One region of the Sphingomonas sp. JUb134 genome, then DNA from elsewhere that is predicted to be linked to it. Evidence: predicted binding sites of a transcription regulator. Region 1 holds the regulator's gene; each other region holds the start of a gene.
The links. Region 1 encodes LexA, which represses DNA repair genes until DNA is damaged. Its sites were predicted from a motif close to GTTCCNCNCTTGTTCT; they were not measured.
Positions count from the first base shown of each region.

Region 1 (4,318 bases):
TAGAGCGGGTGGAGCCCCTGCCTGCGCGCGAGCTGGTGCGGCTGCGGCTCGCGCCGGTCGACATGCCCACGCTGCCGCCGATCGTGCGGGTCAACGTGCCGCAGGATGCGCTGCCGGCCGGCGCAGGCTCCGGCGCCGTGTTGCGGCTGCGTGCCCGACTCGTGCCCCCGCCGCCGCCTGCCGTACCCGGCGCCTATGACTTCACCCGCGTGGCGTGGTTCGACCGCGTCGGCGCGACGGGCCGCGGCTTCGCGCCGATGGAGGTGGTGACGCCGGCGGTCACCCCCGGCGCCGGGCTGCGCAACCGCCTGACCGCCCACATCCAGCAGCAGGTGCCCGGCAGCGAGGGCGGAGTCGCGGCCGCGCTGGTGACCGGAGACCGGGGCGCCATCGGCGAGGACGCGGACGAGGCGATGCGCCGCGCGGGCCTCGCCCACCTGCTGTCGATCAGCGGCCTGCACGTGACGGCCGTGGTCGGCGCGACCATGTTGCTGTTGCTCCGCGTGCTCGCGCTGGTGCCGGCGCTCGCCTTGCGGGTGCGCCTGCCGCTGGTGGCGGCCTCGGGCGCGGCGCTGGCGGCGATCGGCTATACCTGGCTGTCGGGGGCCGAAGTGCCGACCATCCGCTCCTGCGTCGCCGCGCTGCTGGTGCTGGCGGCGCTCGCGATGGGGCGCGAGGCGATCACCTTGCGGCTGGTCGCGACCGGGGCCTTTCTGGTGCTGTTGCTGCTTCCAGAGTCGCTCGCCGGTCCCAGCTTCCAGCTGAGCTTCGCCGCCGTCACCGCGATCGTCGCGCTCCACGAACACCCGCGGGTTCGCGGCTGGTTCCAGGCGCGCGACGAAGGTCTGCCGCGCCGGCTTCTGCGCGGGCTCGGCTCGCTGCTGCTGACCGGCATTGCCGTGGAGGCGGTGCTGATGCCGATCGGACTGTTCCACTTCCACAAGGCCGGGCTTTACGGGGCGCTCGCCAACATCGTCGCGATTCCGCTCACCACCTTTGTCGTCATGCCGGCGGAGGCGCTGGCATTGCTGCTCGATCTCCTCGGCCTCGGGGCGCCGGCCTGGTGGGTGGTAGAGCGCGCCCTGTCGCTGCTGCTGTGGATCGCGCAGACGGTCGCAGCCGCCCCGGGCTCCGTCGCGGCACTGCCGTCTATGCCGGGCGGGGCGTTCGGGCTGATGGTGGCAGGCGGGTTATGGCTGGCGCTGTGGCGTACCCGCACGCGGCTGCTGGGGCTGGCGCCGTTCGCGGCCGGGGCACTGTGGGCGCTCGCGACGCCCGCGCCGGACCTGCTCGTCACCAGCGACGGACGGCACCTCGCCATCCGCAGGCCCGAGGGGGGCATGGCGATCCTCCGCGACCGGGCAGGCGACTATGTGCGGGACACCCTAGGGGAAGGGGGCGGTGTCGAGGGCGAGCTGCCCCCGCTCGCCGAGCAGCCTAACGCCCGCTGCACCGCCGACGTCTGCGTCGTCGATGTTGCTGCCCGCGATCGCGTCTGGCGCGTCGTCGCCACCCGCAGCGGCTACCTGCTTCCGGTGCGCGACCTGATCGCCGCATGCCGCGACGCCGACATCGTCGTCAGCGAACGCCGCCTCCCGCGTGGTTGCACCCCGCGTTGGCTGCGGCTCGACAGACCGGTGCTCGCCCAAACGGGCGGCGTCGCCATCCGCTTCGATCCGCCCGAGGCGCGCCGCGTTCGAGCGCCCGGGGATCAGCACCCGTGGATCACCCCGCCGACGACGGCGCCCGTGGCGGATCGCTGGCCGCGGCGCAGAAGGAGCGGCCGGGACCACCCGTCTCCCTGACGCCGCACCGCGCCAGCTATCCACCTCCGCCTCGTCATTCTGACAAAGGCCGGGGTTGCTAGCCTCTCCCACGGCACCCGCCACGCATGCTCCTGCGGAGGCAGAAGCCCAGGTTGGGGTGCTGCACGTCGTTGTCCTGCTTGGACCCGGACCGCCGCCTACGCAGGGACTCGGCGTATCCGTACCTCTGCTCCGATGGCGAGGGTCCTGCCTCCGCGGGGCAGGATGATGTGCGCCGGGCCACCTCCCTCGCGGAGCGAACTCCCACGAGCCGCAGGCTGTGGCTCTTTGCAGAGCCCGCATCCCTTCGCCCACACGCGCAATGAAGACGGACATGAGCCGGGTCTCGCGGGTCAGTGGCCGCCACCCGGCTATAGGAGGGGCCCAGCTTCCGCCTCAGTAGCGGCGCAGCAGCCCTGCAAGCTTCCCCTGCACCCGCACCTGATCCGGGCGATAACGCTGCGGATCATAGCTGCGGTTGGCCGGGTCGAGGCGGATCATCGCGCCTTCGCGGCGGAAATACTTCAGCGTCGCCTCGTTCTCGTCGATCAGCGCGACCACGATCTCGCCGTCGCGCGCCGCGTCGGTGCGGCGAACCAAGGCATAGTCGCCGTCGAGAATGCCGGCCTCGACCATCGAGTCGCCCGCGACCTCCAGGGCGTAATGCTCGCCCGAGCCCAGCAGCGCGGCCGGCACCGGCAGCATCTGCTGGCCTTCCATTGCCTCGATCGGGACGCCGGCGGCGATGCGGCCGTGCAGCGGGATCTCGATGACGTCGTTGGCGGGAGCGGGCGGCGCGACCGGCGCGCTTCGGGCGGGCGCCGTCTTGGCCGGCGCTTTCTTGGCCGCCTCGGGCCGGTCCGGCATCCGCAGCACTTCCAGCGCGCGGGCGCGGTTCGGCAGACGGCGGATGAACTGGCGTTCCTCCAGCGCGCTGATCAGGCGATGCACGCCCGACTTCGACTTGAGGTCGAGCGCTTCCTTCATCTCCTCGAACGAGGGGGACACGCCGGTTTCCTTCAACCGGTCGTCGATGAAGCAGATCAGCTCGTGCTGCTTGCGCGTGAGCATGCGGTCCTCCGTCGGAACAGATATGGAACCTTTAGGAAACGGAGCCGCCCCCTGTCAACCGATATCCAGGATTTCCACCGAGTCGCCCGCGTTTGCCGCGGCCGCATGGGGAGGACGCACGATCAGGCAGTCGGCCCGGGCGAGCGTGCGCAGCATGGAGCTGTCCTGCGCGGGGGCGGGAAAAGCCACCCCGTCGCGCAGCTCCGCGCGCAGGTGGTCGGCCCTCCGGTCGTTCGCGGCCAGCGGCGCGCCGAGCGGCACCATGCGCCGCCGCGACAGCGGATCGGCCGCGCCTGCGAGCGTGCGCACCAGCGGCAGCAGGAACAGCGTTGCCGTCACGAACGCGGACACCGGATTGCCCGGCAACCCCAGCACGACGGCGTCGCCGAGCCTGCCCGCCATCATCGGCTTGCCCGGCCGCATCGCGATGCGCCAGAAGTCGATCCGCGCGCCTGCCGCCTCCAGTGCCGGCCGCACCAGATCATGGTCGCCGACCGAGGCGCCCCCCGTCGTCACCAGCACATCGGCATCCACCCCGGCGAAGGCGGCCGTGAGTGCGGAGAGGTCGTCCGGCAGGATTCCCAGGTCGATTCGTTCGACGGGCAGCCCCCCGAGCAGGCCCGCCAGCAGCACGCCGTTGGACTCCGGAAGCCCGGCGTCGGGGGGTGAACCCGGCGGCACGAGTTCGTCCCCCGTGGCCGCGATCGCCACCCGCACCCGGCGCCGGACGGGAACCATGCCGTGTCCGCCGACCGCCAGCAGCGCTGCCGCAGCCGGCGTGATCGCCGCACCTGCCGACAGCAGCCGCTCGCCCGCGGTGAAATCCAGCCCGGCCGCACGCACGCTGCTGCCGCGCCGCGGCGGCCCTTCGCCCGCGAGCATCAGACGGGCGCCGTCGCGCGCTGCCTCTTCCTGCACGAGCACCGTGTCGGCGCCCTCGGGCAACGCGGCCCCCGTGAAGATGCGCGTTGCCTGGCCCCGGTCGACGCGGCCGCCGAACGGACGCCCCGCAGCGGACTCGCCGATGACCTCCCACGGTCCCGGCAGGTCGTCGAAGCGGATCGCGTAGCCGTCCATCGACGACAGCGCGCGCTCGGGCTGAGTGCGCAGCGCCGGCAGGTCGTCGGCTGCCCAGCGGCCGATGGCGTCGCGGATCGGCACCGTCTCGACGGCGACCGGCTGGGCCAGCCCCAATACCCGCGCCTGCGCCTCGTCGAGCGGCAGCAGGCTCACGCCTGCCAGTCTCCGGACTTGCCGCCCGACTTGGCGAGCAGGCGCACGCCCCCGATCACCATGCCGCGGTCGAGCGCCTTGGCCATGTCATAGACGGTGAGCAGCGCGACCGATACGGCGGTCAGCGCCTCCATCTCCACGCCGGTCTTGCCGTCCGTCGCGCAGGTCGCGGTCGCGACGATGCCGTTCGCCTCGATCGTCAGGTCCAG
Region 1 covers NZ_SLYP02000001.1:1,745,986-1,750,303, forward strand. Annotated here, with positions in the region: gene EDF69_RS08345 (ComEC/Rec2 family competence protein) at 1-1,805, shown strand, start outside; gene lexA (transcriptional repressor LexA) at 2,202-2,876, opposite strand; gene EDF69_RS08355 (molybdopterin-binding protein) at 2,931-4,109, opposite strand; gene moaC (cyclic pyranopterin monophosphate synthase MoaC) at 4,106-4,318, opposite strand, start outside.

Region 2 (4,318 bases), 290 kb from region 1:
CGACTTCGCCCGTTTCCTCACCACGGACGGTGAGGGGCGCATCCGTTTCGAACGCGAGGGCGCAGGCGGCAACCCGTTGCGGCTGCTCCAGGTGCCGTTCCTCCCCGACGAAGGGGCGCCGATGCTCGTCGTGCTGCTCGACGAGGAGGCGGCCGAGGCTGCCGCGCCGATCTCCGGCGGGGCGGCGGGGCATGTCCGCGCGCTGGTCTCGCTGCTTCCGGTCGGCATGGCGCTGGTCGATCGCGACGGGCGCTTCCTGCACATGAACCACGCTTTTGCGCGCGCGACCGGCGTCAATACCAACGCGCCGCCGCTCTACCCGGGCGATCTCGTGGTGCGGGAGGACAAGGGCGCGCTTGCCGATGCGATCCGCCGTTTTGCGGGCGGGGCGCAGCACGCCTCGGACATGGCGGTCCGGCTGATCAGCCACCCCGACGAGCCGATCGCGCTCACCATCGGGGGCGGGCGCGGCCTGGGCGACGCTGCGGTGTTGCTGACCCTCAAGGATACCGGCGAGGAATCGCGCCTGAAGCGCCAGGTCGCCCAGGCGACCAAGATGCAGGCGGTGGGCCAGCTGGCCGGCGGTGTCGCCCATGATTTCAACAACATATTGACCGCTATTATCGGTCATTGTGACCTGATGCTGATGCGCCATACCCCCGGCGACAGCGACTATGACGACATCCAGCAGATCCGCGCCAACTCCAATCGCGCGGCAAGCCTGACCCGCCAACTGCTCGCCTTCTCGCGCCAGCAGACGCTCCGGCCGCAGGTGCTGCAGCTTCCCGACGTGATCTCCGAAGTGTCGAACCTGTTGAAGCGCCTGCTGGGAGAGGCGGTCGAGCTGGTGGTGCGGCACGGTCGCAACCTCGGTCCCGTGCGCGCGGACCCGGGTCAGCTCGAGCAGGTGGTGGTGAACTTGGCGGTCAACGCCCGCGACGCCATGGTCGCCAAGAACCCCAACGGCCGCGGCCGCCTCGTGATCGAGACCCTGGCGATCGGCGCGGCCGAGGTGCGGGCGATGGAGAACGAGGTGCTTCCGGTCGGCGACTATACCGCCGTGCGCATCACCGATACGGGGACCGGCATCGCGCCGGACGTGCTGCCCAAGATCTTCGAACCTTTCTTCACCACCAAGGAGGTGGGCAAGGGCACCGGCCTCGGCCTTTCGACGGTCTATGGCATCATCAAGCAGTCGGGTGGCTACATCTTTGCCGAGTCGCAGGTCGGGCAGGGGACGTCCTTTACGATCTTTCTTCCCGTCCACTCGGCGCCTGCCATCGCCGCCCTGCCGCCGCCGGTGCAGCCGCGCCGTGAGCGACCCAGCGACATCTGGGGTACCGGCACGATCCTGCTGGTGGAGGATGAGGACATGGTCCGCTCGGTCGCCGAGCGCGCGCTGACGCGCCAGGGCTACAAGGTGCTGACGGCGGAGAATGGCGAAGCCGCGCTCGAGCTCCTGGCCGACCGGCCGCAGATCGACTTGCTCGTGTCCGACGTGGTGATGCCGGCGATGGACGGTCCGACCATGGCCCGGCACGTGCGGCGCATCTATCCCGACCTGCCGATCCTCTTCATGTCGGGCTATGCCGAGGAGCAGCTTCGCCGATCGATCGATCTCGGCAACGTCGCCTTTCTGCCGAAACCCTTCTCCGTTCAGCAGCTTGGCGAAGCTGCTCGTGACGTTCTGGCAACGAAATGAGGCTTGGCGTTCGTGCCGCCATCTGCTTAGACGCGCGGGCATGACAGCTCCCCAGCGTATCCTCATCGTCGAGGACGAGCCCCTGATCGCGATGATGCTCGAGGATTTCCTCGACATCCTCGGCAAGTCCGTCGCCGGCACCGCCGATTGCGTCAGCGATGCGCTGTCCCGGATCGAGGAGGGCGGCATCGATGCCGCGATCCTCGACGTCAATCTGCGCGGCGGTGAGAAGAGCTGGCCGATCGCGGACGCGCTCGCCGCTGCCGGCATCCCGTTCGTGCTTGCCACCGGCGGGTCCGGCGACGCGGTGGAGCCCACGCACCGCGACCGCCCGGTGTTGCCCAAGCCGTTCACCATGGACGGCGTGGAGAAGGCGCTTACCGAGCTCGGCTAAGCGCCGTTCTGTTTTTCCAGTTGTTGTACGTCCGGAGCGCTCCATCCACGGGCGTGACGCGGTGCGTCCGTCTCATGTGGTTCGCCTCTTGTTCTCACGGAACAAATGGAATACATGGCGAACAACGCGTTGAACGGCTCGCGCGGTTGCTCTAGCGATGGAGGCCACGAATGGCGGCAAACCTCAAGGTGATCGACAGCAAGATGGCAGCGACCAACGACAAGGCTGCGGGCGAGCGGCAGAAGGCGCTCGACGCAGCGCTCGCGCAGATCGACCGCGCGTTCGGCAAGGGTTCGGCGATGAAGCTGGGCCAGAAGGAAGCCATGCAGGTCGAGGCGATCTCGACCGGTTCGCTCGGCCTCGACATCGCGCTTGGCGTCGGCGGCCTGCCGCGCGGCCGTGTGATCGAGGTCTATGGTCCGGAAAGCTCGGGCAAGACCACGCTCGCGCTCCACGTGATTGCAGAGGCGCAGAAGAACGGCGGCACCGCCGCGTTCGTCGACGCCGAGCATGCGCTTGATCCCGTCTATGCCAAGAAGCTGGGCGTCAACATCGACGAACTGATCGTCTCGCAGCCGGATACCGGCGAGCAGGCGCTGGAGATCACCGACACGCTGGTGCGGTCGAACGCGATCGACGTGCTGGTGGTGGACTCGGTGGCGGCACTGGTGCCGCGCGCGGAGATCGAGGGCGAGATGGGCGACAGCCACGTCGGCCTCCAGGCCCGCCTGATGTCGCAGTCGTTGCGCAAGCTGACCGGCTCGATCAGCCGCTCGCGCTGCATGGTGATCTTCATCAACCAGCTGCGCATGAAGATCGGCGTGATGTACGGCAATCCGGAGACGACGACGGGCGGCAATGCGCTCAAGTTCTACGCGTCGGTCCGCCTGGACATCCGCCGCACCGGCCAGATCAAGGACCGCGAGGACATCATCGGCAACTCGACGCGGGTGAAGGTCGTCAAGAACAAGGTCGCCCCGCCGTTCAAGCAGGTCGAGTTCGACATCATGTACGGTGAGGGTATCTCCAAGATCGGCGAGATCCTCGACCTGGGCGTGAAGGCCGGATTGGTGGAAAAGGCCGGCGCCTGGTTCAGCTACGACTCGGTCCGCATCGGGCAGGGGCGCGAGAACGCCAAGACCTTCCTCAAGGAGAATGACGAACTCCGCGACCGCCTGGAGCGCGCGATCCGTGCGCGTACGGAAAAGGTCGCCGAGGAAATGATGACCGGCCCCGATGCCGAGGACGACGGCGACGATCTCTGATCGCCCGCTGATGCCCTGAGAAGAGGCCCGCTGGCTCCCGCCGGTGGGCCTTTTTTATGGCGGCACTCGGCCGCGGCCAGGATCTTCTCGTTGCCGGATGCTCGAGGGGCTCCCCTGCCAGCGTGACTTCACGCCGAAGTAGGAGAGTTCACCTACTTCGTACCCCCGCGGAGGCGGGGGCCGAGCTGCGATGGCTGCCGAACGTCGGCGTAGCCCTTCGCCTCACGGCGCCAGGTTGCGCGCGCCGTACCGCACGGACCACCGCGAGCCGCCGCATCGAACGCCCGACGCCGCCCGCCCTCCAAACTCCAGACGCGCCGCGACTTCCCTCGTGCAAGCGGCCCGGCAGAGCAGGGCGCTCGCTGCGTCAGTCGCTCATCTTGACCGGCTGGATCAGCCCCGACGCATCATAGCGGATCGGCTGGATCGCGACCCGGCGTTCCCCGGCATAGGGGCCATCGCCGGTTTGCCCTTCCCAACGGTGGTAGACGATTAGCCACTCGCCCGTTTTCGGATCCCGCACGAAACTGTGGTGCCCGGGGCCCTTGTACTTGGCATCGGCCGTCAGGATCGCGCCGCGATACTGCCACGGCCCGATCGGCGAGGATGCCGTCGCGTAATGGACGGAATAGTCCGAGCGGTTCCACCGGCCGTGGCTGTACGAAAGATAGTAGATGCCGTTCCGCTCGTGCACGAAGGCGCCCTCGGTGAAGTGCGGCGGCTGCTCGACCGGCACCTCGCGTGCGATCGTCACCATGTTCGGGGCTAGCTCGAACACCCGCAGCTTCGCACCGGCACTTCCCCCTGCATAGAGCAGCCGGCGTCCGGATTTCGGGTCGATGAACACGGTGGGGTCGATCGCCTCGAAGCCGTCGCCGCCCGTCAGCAGCGGCTTGCCGCTGTCAGTGCAGGGGCCGGCAGGGCTGGAGCAGACGGCCACGCCCAGTCGGCTCGGCG
Region 2 covers NZ_SLYP02000001.1:2,034,794-2,039,111, forward strand. Annotated here, with positions in the region: partial or broken gene EDF69_RS09535 (response regulator) at 1-1,702, shown strand, start outside; gene EDF69_RS09540 (response regulator) at 1,743-2,096, shown strand; gene recA (recombinase RecA) at 2,267-3,361, shown strand; gene EDF69_RS09550 (family 43 glycosylhydrolase) at 3,729-4,318, opposite strand, start outside.
Region 2: recA (recombinase RecA) is a predicted target of LexA. The motif match lies at 2,176-2,191, and genes of this name have one in related genera.

Region 3 (4,318 bases), on a different contig from region 1:
CAGGGGATCGCGGATCGGGCACCGCGAACAGGTCGGCCTGGTGCGCGGTCATCGGCTCCAGCCCCTCGAGCATGACGCCGCACTTGGTGTAGACGCCGCCAGTTTCGTACATGACATCCGCCATGCGGCCCGCCATACCGCCGATCACGCGCGGATCATTGGTCGCCGGCGACAGCCGCGCTATGCGCGAGGCGGACGGCGCGTTGGGCTTGAACCGGCTTCCGTGGGCAAAGGCGATCAGGCGGGTGGCAGCGAGATCCTGCGCGCGGATCTTCTCGGCCGCGCGGACCGCGCGGCGCACCATCGCCTCGCGCAGCGCCGCGACCTCGCGCACCGGCTCACCGAAGCAGCGGGTCACCGCGGTCGCCTTGGACGGGGGCGGCTCCGGCTCGAAATCGGTGCATTCGACGCCGTTCAGCTCGCGCACGAGCCGCTCCAGCACCACCGTCCCCACGTCGCGCGCGACCTCCGGGGGGAGGGCGGCAAGATCGGCCGTCGTCCTGACGCCGAGCGGTCGCAGCCGCTCGGTCATCGCTCGCGCGATGCCCCAGACCTCCTCGACCGGCCATTGCGCGAACAGGCGCCGCCGCAGCTCGATGTCGTGCAGGTCGACCACGCCCTTCCAGACCTTCTCCGACGCCTTGGCGAGGGCGTTGGCAACCTTGCTCAGCGTCCGGGTCGGGCCAAGCCCGATGCGGATCGGCAGGCCCGTCGCACGCTTGACGGCCGCGATCACGCGGTGCGCGGCCGCCACGTCGCCCAGGCCGTTCGGGAGCACCGGCAGGCGAAAGAACGATTCGTCGATCGAGTACACCTCGACCGTGCAACTGTGCTCGGCGAGGACCTGATTGAAGCGACGATTCATGTCGGCATACAATTCGTAGGAACTGCTGCGGTATTGGATGCCATGCTCGCGGACGATATCACGAATCTTGAACATCGGCGCACCCATCTTGATGTGCAGCGCCTTGGCCTCCTCGGAGCGCGCGATGGCGCAGCCGTCCCCGTTACTCAGCACGATGAGCGGTTTATCGCGCAGCGACGGGTCGAATACCCTCTCCGACGAGCAATAGAAGTTGGAGACGTCAGCGATCGCCCACATGGCGGTCAGCCCTGCAGGTTGCGCACGGAGGCGCGGACGACGCCCCACACTTCGACACTCTCATCCGCGATCACCGCGTCGTAGCGCATCCGCGCGTTGCGGGCCTCGAGGACCGGCTTGCCGTCGCGCCAGACCAACTGGCGGATCACGAAGCCCCCGTCGACCACGGCGATGACGATGCGGCCGCTAACCGGCGTGGCGTCGCGATCGACCACCACCACGTCGTCATCATAGATTCCAGCGTCGATCATGGACTGTCCGCTGACCCGGAACACGAAGCTGGCGGCGCGGTCGAGGCGCAGCAGCGCCACGAGATCGATCGCGGTTTCCTCCCAGTCCTGGGCAGGCGAGGGGAAGCCAGCGCCGGCCGCGCTCACCACCCTCAGGCGAAACGCTGGCGGCAGATCGGCGATCGGCATCGGTTGGGACAGGGGAATCACACACGCGGACATGCGCGCATGATATGCTGGATAAGAACATGAAGGGAACGAGATTTTCCTTTTGTTCTCATTTCGCATGACTCATAGAGTCATGGATGCCGATCCGCCCCGAAAACCGCTGGCTGTACCCGATCGACTGGCCGCTGCTGTCGGACCAGATCCGGTTCGTGCGGGCAGGAGGGCGCTGCGAACGCTGCCGGCGACCGCATCTTCGGCACGTCGCGCATCTGGGCGATGGGCGCTGGTGGGATAGCGAAGCGCGATGCTGGCGATCGGGAGAGGGGCGACGGGTGAAGGTCGGCGACCTCTTCGCGCTCGACGTCGTGCGGATCACCTATGTCGTGCTGGCCTGCGCGCATCTGGATCATGATCCTGGCAATAGCGCGCCGCGCAATCTCGCCGCGCTATGCCAGCGATGTCACATGCTCCACGATGCCGAGGAGCATCGCTGGCAACGCTGGTGGAATGCGTTTCGGCTGCGCGCGCTGCAGGATCTTTACGAAGATCCGCGACACGCTCGCGCGCGAGAACGACGGCGCGGCTAACTCGCGACTGACTGGCAAGCCTTAGCTGCGAAAAAGCCACGTCAGTCTCTGCAAGAACGATGCCGGAAATCTGCTAAGCCATTGATTTAACATAAGAACTATTATCGAACAAAACAGGTGTAGGTGCTAAGTAGAAATGACACTCCTCCGCTAGATAGAAAAGGCACAACGAGTGCCAGCGGGTCGCCGGTGTCATGGCCATCCTCGGCAGCGAGGATGTGCAAGCGATGACGGTGCTGACAATGAGTGCTGCCGAGGTGAGCCGGTTCGACACGCTGATGCGGCTGGACCGTGGCGAAATCCGGATCCCGGACGCGATGGAGCTGCTGGGCCTCCAGCGGCGGCAAATCTACCGGCTGCTCGATCGCCTTCGACAGGAAGGCGCTGCGGGCCTCGTGTCGCGCAAGCGCGGGCGGCCAAGCAATCGGCGCTACAGCGATGCCTTTCGCGCCGAGGTGGTCGCGCTGGTGCGAGAAAACTATGCCGACTTCGGGCCGACGCTCGCGCGCGAATATCTCGCCGAACGCCACGGCCTCGGCCTGTCGTGCGAGACGCTGCGGCAGATCATGATGGAAGCCGGCCTTTGGAAAGACCGCGCCGCCAGGCGCCCTCGCCCGTACCAACCCCGCTATCGGCGCGAGTGTCGCGGCGAGCTGGTCCAGGTCGACGGCTCGAAGCATTGGTGGTTCGAGGACCGCGGCCCGCAATGCACGCTCCTGGTATTCATCGACGACGCCACGAGCGAACTGATGCACCTCGAGATGGTCGAGAGCGAAAGCACCTTCTCCTACATGCGCGCGACGCGGACGTACCTCGAACGGCACGGTAAGCCGGTCGCCTTCTATACGGACAAGCACAGCGCGTTCCGCAACAACACGGCCTCGGCGAACGGCGACGGCATGACCCATCTTGGACGCGCGCTGGAACGGCTGAATATCGACCTGATCTGCGCGAACTCGCCGCAGGCGAAGGGCCGCGTGGAGCGCGCCAATGCCACGTTGCAGGATCGACTCGTCAAGGCGATGCGGCTTCACCGCATCGACACCATCGACCAAGCCAACGCCTTCCTCCCCTCCTACATGGCGCAGCACAACCAACGGTTCGCCAAGGCGCCCTTCGACCCGCGCGATCTACACCGACCGCTGGCCATCCACGAGAACCTCGAAGCCGAGATGGTCTGGCGCGAGCAGCGCACCGTCACCGGTGCCCTCACCCTCCACTACAATAAGGCGATGTTCATCCTGGAGCCGACCCCGGTCACACAGGGTCTCGCCCGCAAGAAGGTGGATGTGTGCGAGTATCCTGATGGCCGGCTCGAGATCCAGCATGAGCGCGAGGTGCTCCCCTATCGGGTCTTCGACAAGATGCGCCGGGTGAACCAGGCGCCGGTGGTCGACAACAAGCATCTCGACGCTGCCTTGGCGCTCGCCCACGCCATCCAGCAGGTGCAGCCGCACCACGCGAAGCGCAACAACAACGAGCCCGCCCGTACCGCTCAGCCCGGCGGGATGTTCAAGGCCCCCTCGCCCGTCCCCCCTGGGCCAAAGTTGGATCGCCGCAAACTGGGCAATCAGCGCCTGAAGCGAGGCCCTCGCCTTTCCGATGATGAGCTCGTTGCCCGCGGCTTGGGCGAATATGTCCGCCGGCAGACGGGATGACCGGATGGCGTGCCCGCCAGCGTCTCGAAAACGATCGTTGATCGGGAAAAGCAGCCCCACACCCTACCGGCTTGCGGGACCTCTCGCCCTCAGCTCGCACCATGCTATCAGCGTGTGGGGGCGGGCGGGGGCGCTCATGTCCCTATTTGAGCTTTGGACATGCCGAACACCAAGACCTTGCCCTTTGTCGATCGCCTGCTGTCGTGGTCGTTCCGCCATCCGATCTCCACCCCAGCCCGCTACGCCGCCGCGACGGTCCTGATCGTCGTCGTCGGACTATTCCGTGCGCTTGTCATCAGCTCGATCGTCCCCTGGCTGCTGTTCATCCCGGTCGTGCTGGCGATCGGCCTCGTGCTGGGTAGGGGATCGGGGGTCTATGCCGGCGTCCTTGCCGGGGTCGTCGCCGGCCTATCGATCGGGAACGCGCGCGAGCCCCTGTGGCTGACGGACGCCCAATGGATCGGCAGCATCCTGTTCGTGCTGGTAGCGGCCGGGATCGCCGTCTTCGCAGCCGAACTGCGCGCCGCGTTCGCGCGCGCGCGCCGGCTCACCGTGGAGAAGGATGATGCGTTG
Region 3 covers NZ_SLYP02000002.1:6,195-10,512, reverse strand. Annotated here, with positions in the region: gene EDF69_RS16240 (Y-family DNA polymerase) at 1-1,102, opposite strand, end outside; gene EDF69_RS16235 (LexA family protein) at 1,108-1,521, opposite strand; gene EDF69_RS16230 (hypothetical protein) at 1,638-2,087, shown strand; gene EDF69_RS16225 (ISNCY family transposase) at 2,315-3,745, shown strand; gene EDF69_RS16220 (sensor histidine kinase) at 3,905-4,318, shown strand, end outside.
Region 3: EDF69_RS16235 (LexA family protein) is a predicted target of LexA. The motif match lies at 1,576-1,591, and genes of this name have one in related genera.

Region 4 (4,318 bases), 1.4 Mb from region 1:
ACAGCGCGTTGACGTCCGGGTCGCGGCCGCGGAACGCGCGATAGGCCTGTTTGCGATCGGTCTCGTTGCCGGTCGACAGCAGCACGGTGCGGAAGCGATCGGCGGTCGCCTTGTCCCAGACGTTGCCCGTTTCGGTGAACGCCGCCCAGGTGTCGGCGTCCATCGTCTCCGACCACAGGTAGCTGTAATAGCCGGCGCTATAGGCGTCGGACGAGAACAGGTGGTTGAACTGCGGCAGGCGGTGCCGCATCACCATCTCCTTCGGCATGCCGAGCTGGGCCAGCGTCTCGCGCTCGAACGCATCGACGTCGGTCACCGGCGTGTCGCGGTCGTGCAGCTTCATGTCGACGATCGCCGACGAGAGATATTCGACCGTGTCGAAGCCCTGGTTGAAGGTCGACGACTTCTCGATCTTGTCGACCAGCGCCTGCGGCATCGGCGCGCCGGTCTGATAGTGCTTGGCATAGCGATCGAGCACGTCGCGGGTGAGCAGCCAGTTCTCGTTCACCTGGCTGGGGTACTCCACGAAGTCGCGCGGCGTGCCGGCGAGCCCCGGATATTTCACGTTCTGCAGGAAGCTGTGGATGGCGTGGCCGAACTCGTGGAACAGCGTGGTCGCGTCGTCCAGGCTGATGAGCGTCGGCTGGCCGGGGGCGCCCTTCACGAAGTTGTTGTTGTTGGACGCCAGCACGTTCCGGTGGCCGCCCAGCTCCTGCTGGCGGCGATAGGCCGTAGCCCAGGCGCCCGAGCGCTTGCCGGACCGAGCGTAGGCATCGAAGTAGAAGACGCCGACATTGTGCCCGTCGCGCTTGTCGGTGACGACAAAGGTGCGCACCGCCGGATCGAACACCGGGATCTGCCCCGTGTTCTCCTTGAACTCCAGGTCGTAGAGTCGGCCCGCGGCGTAGAGTGCACCCTGGAGGATGTTGTCGAGCTGGAGGTACGGCTTCACCTCGCTCTCATCGAGGTCGTACTTCGCCTTGCGCACCTTCTCTGCGTAGAAGCGATAGTCCCACGGCTCGATGGTGATCTTGGCGCCGCTCTGGTTGGCGAGCGCCTGCATGTCGGCGACCTCCTGGTGGACGCGGGCGACGGCGGCCGGCCACACGCGCATCATCAGCGACATGGCATTGGCGGGCGTCTCCGCCATGGTGTCGTCCATGCGGTACCAGGCGTGGTTCTGGAAGCCGAGCAGCTTGGCGCGCTGCTGGCGGAGCTTCAGGATCTCGGCGATCGTCGCATTGGTGTCGTTGGCGCCGCCGTTGTCGCCACGGTTGACGAAGGCGCGCCACACCTTTTCGCGCAATGCCCGATCGGTGGCGTAGGTCAGCACCGGCGCGACGGAGGAGCGGGTGTTGACGATCGCCCACTTGCCCGGGAGCTTGCGCTCGTCAGCCGCGGCCTTGAGCGAGGCGACAAAGCTGTCGGGCAGGCCCGCAAGCTGCTTGGCATCGTCGACGACGATCCAGGTCTCCTCGTCGGCCAGCACCTTTTCGCTGAACGCGTTGTAGGCGACCGACAGTGCCTGGTTGAGCTGCGACACCTGCGCCCGCTGCGCATCGGTGAGCAGCGCGCCGCGACGCACGAAGCTGCGATAGGTGCGCTCGAGCAGCCGCAGCTGCTTGGGATCGAGCTTCTGGCTGGCGCGGCTGTCGTACGCCGCCTTCACCCGCGCGAACAGCTTGGGGTCGAGGTAGAGCTCGTCATAAAAGGCGGAGAGCTTGGGGCTCCACTCGCGGTCGATCGCCTGCACCTCCTTGGTGGCGAGGTTGCTCGAATAGACGCCCCACATCGACTCGACGCGGTCCATCGTGTCGCCGGCGAGCTCCATCGGCTCGATCACGGTCTGGAAGGTCGCCGGGCGCGTGTCGTCGCGGATCTTGAGCACGTCGCGGCGAAGCTCGGCCATCGCGACCGGGAAAGCGGCGGGGAACATCGCCGGCGTCACCTTGTCCCAGGGCGGCACGCCGCCATAGGGGCCGCCCCAGGGGGCGAGCAGCGGGGTTGCATCGACGGAAGTCGAGGAGGGGGCCGCAGCGGCGGAAGTCTGCGCCATGGCGGCTCCTGCAGGGAAAAGGGCGAGGATCGTGGTCGCGGCCAGAACGGCGCGCAGGCGTGCGGTCATCAGGGGCTCCGATAAGGGTCGCAGGCGAGCCTAAGCATCGGGAAAGGAATGGCAAGCCGGCGCCCGCGCAAGGGTCGTGCGATCGGCGGTTGACTCGGGAGGGCATTAGAACAGAATAGGAACATGTCGAGTCCCTCGTGAGTCCTAGCTGTTGTCGTGACCCAAGCTCAAGCCCCTGTCCTGGACGCCTTGCGCGCGCAGCTGCGCGCCATCGAATGCGGCCGCTATCGCCGGCGCGAGGTGCTGCCGTTCGGCGTGCCGGCGCTCGACGAGATGCTGGCCGGAGGGGGGCTCGCGCTCGATGCGTTGCACGAGGTGGCAGGTGCCGGGCCGGACATGGCCGACGATTGCGCGGCGACGCTGTTCCTGGCCGGAATCGCCGCGCGCGCCTGGGGGCCCGTGCTGTGGGTGGTGCGCCGCCGCGACCTGTTCGCGCCGGGGCTCGCGCAGGTGGGGCTTGGGCCGCACCGGGTGCTCTATGCCGAGGCTGCCGACGATGCCGAGCTGCTCCAGCTAATGGAGGAGGGGCTGCGCCACCGGGGGCTGGGCGCCGTGATCGGCGAGGCCAAGCGCGTGCCCATGACCGCCACCCGCCGGTTGCAGCTGGCGGCGGAGGGCGGGCGCACCATCGCGCTGCTGCTGCGCCGGCATGGGCGCGCAGGCGCCGATCCGCTGGCGGTGCCCTCGGCCGCAGCGACGCGCTGGCGGGTGGCGTCGGCCCCCTCCACGCCGCTGCCGGTGGCCGGCGTCGGCCGCGCCCGCTGGAAACTCTCGCTCGTCCGCCAAAAGGGGGGCGAGCCCCGCGACTGGACCGTGGAGGCATGCGATGAAACGGGTCGCTGCGCTCTTCCTGCCCGACTGGCCGATCGACCGGCTGCGGCAGGCAGAGCGAACCGTCGCGCCGCCTGAAGCGGGACGCTCGGGCTCCGCCTTCGCTGCGATCGGCCGCGTGGCCGAGGCCGAACGCGCCAGCCAGTGCTCGGTGCCCAAAGAGGGCGGCTGGCGCCCCGGTGCGCGCTGGGCACGGGCCGAGGTGGAGGCTGCGATCGAGCAGCTGCCCACGCACCAGCGCCCGCCGCAGCGGGAGCTGGGCCGCACCAGCGTGGCCGCCGACCATCCTTTCAAGGCAGAGGGGCCGTTCAAGGACGTCCACCGCCAGGGCCGTCCGCTCGATGCTTCGCCCGCATCCGCCGCCTGGGCCGCAGATGCCGAGGCGGTCGACCGCGCGATCGCGGCGCTGCCGTTGCACCAGCAGCCGCCGTTCCGCGAGCTCAGCCGGCGGTCGGAGGTGATGGACCATCCGTTCAAAGCGATGCCGCCGGACGAGGGCGGGTGCAGCCATCACGCACTCGCCCAGCCGCAGGCGTTCCCCCGATCGGACCGGCCGACGCTGGCGCAGATGGCGGCGATGCCGGCAGTGCAATATCCGGGCGAGGGGCCGCACCCGGACGCGCACGGCCGCGAGCCGATCGCGGGCTATGCCGCCGCGGGCCGATTCTTCCAGACCGGACGCACGCTCGGCGACTTGGTCGCGCGGGTGTGCGTGGAGGAAGTGCCCGGTAGACTCGCCCCGGTGCGGGATGTGGTAGCGCTGGTCACCGTTGCCCGCCAGGGAGGACGCGTGGCGATCGCGGCGGCGTCTCCGGCGGCGCAGGCGCTGGGGCTGCGGCCGGGCATGGCGCTCACCCAGGCACGCGCGCAGGTGCCCGAACTTCAGGTGCGCGATGCCGATCCGGCGGGCGACCGGGCCGATCTGCGCCGGCTGGCGATGCTGCTCGCGCGCCGCTGGACGCCGGTGGTCGACCTGTCCGATCCCAACGGGCTGCTGCTCGACCTCACCGGGGTCGCGCACCTGCATGGCGGCGAGGTGCGCATGGCACTGCGGCTGGTGCGCCTGCTCGCGCGGCATGGCGTCAACGCCTGCGTCGGCATTGCCGATACGGCCGGTGCCGCCTGGGCGCTGGCCCGGCAGGGTGGGGCAGTGGTGCGGATCTGCCCGCCCGGTGCCCAAGCCGAGGCGCTGGACCCGCTGCCGGTCGGGCTGTTGCGGCTTCCGGAAAGCGCGATCGAGCTGCTCGCCCGACTGGGCGTGACGACGATCGGCCAGCTGCGGGCGCTCCCTCGCGGGCAGCTGGCCCGGCGGTTCGGCGATGCGGTGCTCGCCCGGCTGGACCAGGCGCTGGGGGCGCGTGC
Region 4 covers NZ_SLYP02000001.1:381,972-386,289, reverse strand. Annotated here, with positions in the region: gene EDF69_RS01630 (M3 family metallopeptidase) at 1-2,125, opposite strand, end outside; gene EDF69_RS01625 (ImuA family protein) at 2,399-3,034, shown strand; gene EDF69_RS01620 (DNA polymerase Y family protein) at 2,952-4,318, shown strand, end outside.
Region 4: EDF69_RS01625 (ImuA family protein) is a predicted target of LexA. The motif match lies at 2,233-2,248, and genes of this name have one in related genera.